Regions from separate parts of the Marinobacter bohaiensis genome, predicted to be linked through region 2. Evidence: predicted binding sites of a transcription regulator. Region 2 holds the regulator's gene; the other holds the start of a gene.
The links. The regulator sigma-54, encoded in region 2, starts transcription at its own class of promoters, with help from an activator protein. The targets are predictions, from matches to a motif close to ANTGGCATNNANNTTGCTNT.

Region 1: the regulator sigma-54 is predicted to act here: its motif matches at 965-984, upstream of DKK67_RS08805 (PEP-CTERM sorting domain-containing protein).

Annotation. Positions count from the first base shown of each region.
Region 1 is NZ_QGEH01000001.1:1,970,930-1,973,381, reverse strand. It holds gene DKK67_RS08810 (tetratricopeptide repeat protein) at 1-878, shown strand, start outside; gene DKK67_RS08805 (PEP-CTERM sorting domain-containing protein) at 1,057-1,719, shown strand; gene DKK67_RS08800 (PA14 domain-containing protein) at 1,917-2,452, shown strand, end outside.
Region 2 is NZ_QGEH01000001.1:1,652,940-1,655,391, reverse strand. It holds gene lptB (LPS export ABC transporter ATP-binding protein) at 1-267, shown strand, start outside; gene DKK67_RS07385 (RNA polymerase factor sigma-54) at 533-2,047, shown strand; gene hpf (ribosome hibernation promoting factor) at 2,159-2,452, shown strand, end outside.

The DNA of each region.
Region 1 (2,452 bases), 320 kb from region 2:
AGAACATCACCCGGGCTGACGAGCTGGCCGCGCGCCTGCTCGAACCGGTCAGCGAGACCGAGCTGTCACCGCACACCCAGGCGGTGGCCGACATCTACGGCGGCGTAGCCGGGACCAAGCTGCAGGAAGAGGACACCAGGGCCGCCCTGGCCATCATGCAACGGGCCCAGGTGCTTTTCCCCGACAACGAGAAAGTCACCCTGCAAACCGCCAGGGCGTATTTCGACGCGGGCAACCCGGACAAGGCCCGGGAGCTGATCCGAGACGCGCGACTGGCTCACCCGGATTCCGCGACGCCCTACCTGGTCGAAGCGACCTACGAAAAGGAGCAGGAAAACTACGGCAAAGCGGCCGACCTTTACGAGCTGGCGCTGGCCAAGGACGACTCCCCTCGCCTGACTTTGCTGTACGTGGGCGCGCTGCAGCAACATGGCCAGAACCAGCGCGCGATCGACACCCTGGAGAACGCGACCGGGCGCTACCCCGACAACCCCTCCCTGGAGCTGCGTCTGGCGATGGCGTACCAGTCCGTCGGTGAGAGCAAGAAAGCCATCGACGCCTACCAGTCGATTCTCCAGGGCTCACCACGGAACGTCGTGGCGCTCAACAACCTGGCGTGGCTGTATCATGAATCCGGGAAACAGGACGCCCGGGCGCTTGCCGAGAAAGCATACAGTCTCGAGCCCGACTCCGCCGCGGTCGCCGATACCTACGGCTGGATCCTGTTCCAACAGGGGAACCATACGGAAAGCCTCCCCGTGCTGGAAAAAGCCTACGCCCTGTCACCGGACACCCCGGAGATAGCCCAGCATCTGGCGGAGGTTTACCGCACCACCGGGCGCTCCGAAGACGCTGAGAAGATTCTCTCCCGGCTGTAACAGCGGGCTCGAGGCCGTCAGCATTCTTTACAATGCCGTTTTTGTACACACGTACTAGTTTGATGATTTTTTGATCATTCCAGGCGAATGGCACGCTACTGGCTCAGTTTTTCTGGTATCCGAACCGGCAGGAGGAGGCTCCGCCATGGGTATCAGAACCGCAGGATTGGCTCTCGCAGTGACAACAGGGATGCTGCTGGCGCCGACGCTCAACGCAACGGTGATCAACGCCGTTGATATCGCTTCCGGTTACGGCGGCGGCCTGACCTTCACCGCCACGGGTGGCGAGTTGGGCACCAAGACCGAATACGGCGTTACGGCAGCCGGCGTTGGCGTAGCCGGGGATGCCTCCGGCAACGAGATTGGCCTGCGTGAGAGCCTGACCGCCAGCTCCGCCAGCGGCTTCGAGCTCGGCGGCTTCACACTGGCGTTCCTGTACGATGGACCGGAATTTTCCGACGTCGAGGAAATTGCCCGGATCACGGCCTACTTCCTTGATGGCAGTTCCAGCGTCGCGATTCTCAAAAATGAATACATGAGCCCCGGCGATGAGTTCCTGACGCTAACCATCGACGGCAGCAGCAGTTCCGCCGCCATCACCGCGTCCAGCGCCGAAACCGGCTCGCCAGGGCTGGTCTCGGTGGGATCGATATTTGGCAACACCCTGATCGGCTCACTCACGTTCGATGCGCTCTACTCCGATACGTGCGGTATCGGCGCCTGCACCAACCAGAGCGACTTTTCCATCATGCGCATCATGACGGTACCGGAGCCCGGAACCTTGGGATTACTGGCACTGGGACTGGGGCTGCTGTTCCTGGCCGGCCGTCGCCGGAGCTGACATGACACGCATCAAGCTGATCCCGGAGCCTGTTCCGGCCCCGGGATCAGCCACGCCTGCACAATCCTCGCTCATGGTTTATCGGAATAACGTCACAGCCCAAAGATCAAAAGATTCCTAAATTCACGTGGCAGGCGTCGGTGAGGGGAACAATACTTCTTGTAACCTATTCTCGCTGCGCTGATTTCAGGTGACTTATGCTCAACGGAAAACATTTCCTAATAGGTGGCACCCTCGTTTTCATGCACGGCTGTCAGTTATGGCCTTCTGACGATGTTCAGGACTTACCGCCAACCGCAGCCATACCCGCCAGCAGTGAGCCGGGGTATGTTCAACTGAGAATCTGGACGGGCATCAGCGGCTCCGATGTCGCCGACCTGACCAGCATCGAGGCCTACCCCAACAACCCGAACAGCGTCGAAGAGATCACCAGCCTCGTTAATGAAGGGGCCAGGGGCACCAACTACGGCAGCCTGGTCAAAGGCTACATCGAAGCGCCCAGCAGCGGGGAATACACCTTTCACCTCGCGGGTGATGACGAGACGCAACTGTGGCTGAGCTCCGACGAGTCTTCGGGCAACATCCAGCAGATTGCATCGGTTCCCAACTACAGCCAGCCGCAGGTGTTCGACAAGTACGCCTCCCAGACGTCCGGCGTCCAGACGCTGGAGGGGGGGCAACGCTACTACTTCGAGATCCGGCACAAACAGGGCAACGGCGGCAACCATTTCGC
Region 2 (2,452 bases):
ATGGAGCCGGCCTTCATCCTGCTGGACGAGCCCTTTGCCGGTGTCGACCCGATCTCGGTCAGCGACATCAAGCAGATCATCCGCCATCTGCGCGACAAGGGCATCGGTGTGCTGATCACCGACCATAACGTGCGCGAAACCCTGGATATCTGCGAAAACGCCTACATCGTCAGCGGCGGCCATATTATCGCATCCGGACAGTCTGAGGAGATCCTGGCCAACCAGCAGGTCAAGGAAGTCTACCTGGGCAACGAATTCCACATGTGAGCCCGTCAATCGGGTATGGGTATCGCAGTGGGCGCCAAAACGCTAAACTCGAAACAGGGTCGGCTAACCTCTCGAGGCATATCCGCCGACCAAGACATTGTCATCGGGACACCCATAGCAGTAAACTTCGGCAAAGAATTTGCTTGGCAAGCCGGACCGACCTCTGACACGAGCGTTTTCAAGGTCCGGAGACATCCGGACAGGTCTTGCCCAGGCGCAATAACTCAGTCGATGGCCACAGGGTGACGGGACTAAATCAATGGTAATGAAAGCTTCGCTTCAGCTGAAGCTGGGTCAACAGCTCACCATGACACCCCAGTTGCAACAGGCAATCCGCCTGCTGCAACTTTCCACGCTGGACTTACAACAGGAAATCCAGCAAGCGCTCGAATCCAACCCCATGCTGGAAACCTCGGAAGAGGAAGACGGCGCCGCTGATAATGAGAGCGACGGTGAGGACGCGTCCGCTGACGGCAACAGCGAGGACAGCAACGACACCACGCAGGACGACGATAGCTGGGACGAGCCGGCCGAACCCGACTGGAACACCGATACCAACCAGGAAATCCCCGATGACCTGCCGGTCGACACCGCCTGGGACGACATCTACCAGTCCGCCCCGGCACCGGCGGCGCGCAGCGAAGAAGACGACGACACCGACTTCGAATCACGCAACTCCCCCACCGAGACCCTGCAGGACCACCTGCTCTGGCAGCTCAACCTCACCCCCATGGGCGAGCGCGACCGCGCCATTGCTCACGCCCTGCTCGACTCGGTGGACCCGCGCGGCTACCTGATCTCGACACTGGAAGACATCCACGCCGGGCTGGTCGACGACAGCGAGGAAGATCCGCTGGAACTGGACGAAGTTGAGGCCGTGCTGCGCCGCCTGCAGCATTTCGACCCGCCGGGCGTGTTCGCACGGGACCTTCAGGAGTGCCTCCTGATCCAGCTCAACCAGCTGCCACCGGATACCCCCTGGCTGCCCCAGGCACGGCTGGTGATCAGCCACTACATCAACCTGCTGGGTAATCGCGATTACGCCCAGTTGCTGCGCCGCAGTCGCCTCAGCGAAGAGCAGCTGAAGTGCGTACTGGCCCTGATCCAGACGCTCAACCCGCGGCCGGGCGACTCCCTCGACCAGGCCGAGCCGGATTACGTGGTGCCGGATGTGGTGGTGTCCAAGCAGAAGGGCCGCTGGCGCGTCGAACTCAATCCCGAAATTGCCCCGCGCATCCGGGTCAATGCCGGCTACGCGGCGCTGATCCGCCGGGCCGACAACAGTGCCGACAACACCTACCTGCGCGATCAGTTGCAGGAGGCCAAATGGTTCATCAAGAGTCTGCAGAGTCGCAACGAGACCCTGCTGAAAGTTGCCACCCGGATCGTTGAACATCAGCAGGGATTTCTGGATCATGGCGAGGAAGCCATGAAGCCGTTGATCCTCTCGGACATTGCCCAGGCAGTGAGCATGCATGAATCGACCATTTCCCGGGTCACCACCCAGAAATACATGCATACGCCGCGCGGTATCTTCGAGCTGAAGTACTTTTTCTCCAGTCATGTGAGCACGAACGAGGGCGGTGAATGTTCCTCCACGGCAATTCGTGCCATGATCAAGAAACTGGTCGCCGCCGAAACCCCGAAGAAACCCCTCAGCGACAGCAAGATTGCAGCGCTGCTCGGGGACCAGGGCATCAAGGTGGCACGACGGACGGTCGCCAAGTATCGCGAGGCGATGCACATCCCGCCGTCCAACGAACGCAAGAGACTGGTCTGAGACGCAAGCGCCCAGGGCCAGCCAGAGTCGGTTTTCAAACGTCGCTGAGTGCGACGGGCTCAACGTCGGGAGCTTCTCTGCTCCCGGCCATATCGACAACAGGAGAAGCCTATGCAACTCAATATGTCAGGTCACCATGTCGAATTGACTCCCGCTCTGAAAGACTATGTCTCCGGCAAGTTTGAAAAACTCGAACGCCATTTCGACCACATCAGCAACTGTCAGGTGACCCTGTCCGTGGAGAAGCTGCGCCAGACGGCCGAAGCCACACTCCACGTCATTGGTGGTGAAATCCACGCAAAGGCTGAAAACGAAGATATGTACGCGGCCATTGACGGCCTGCTCGACAAACTTGATCGGCAGATCCTCAAGCACAAGGAAAAGACCGTTGATCGAATGCACGGT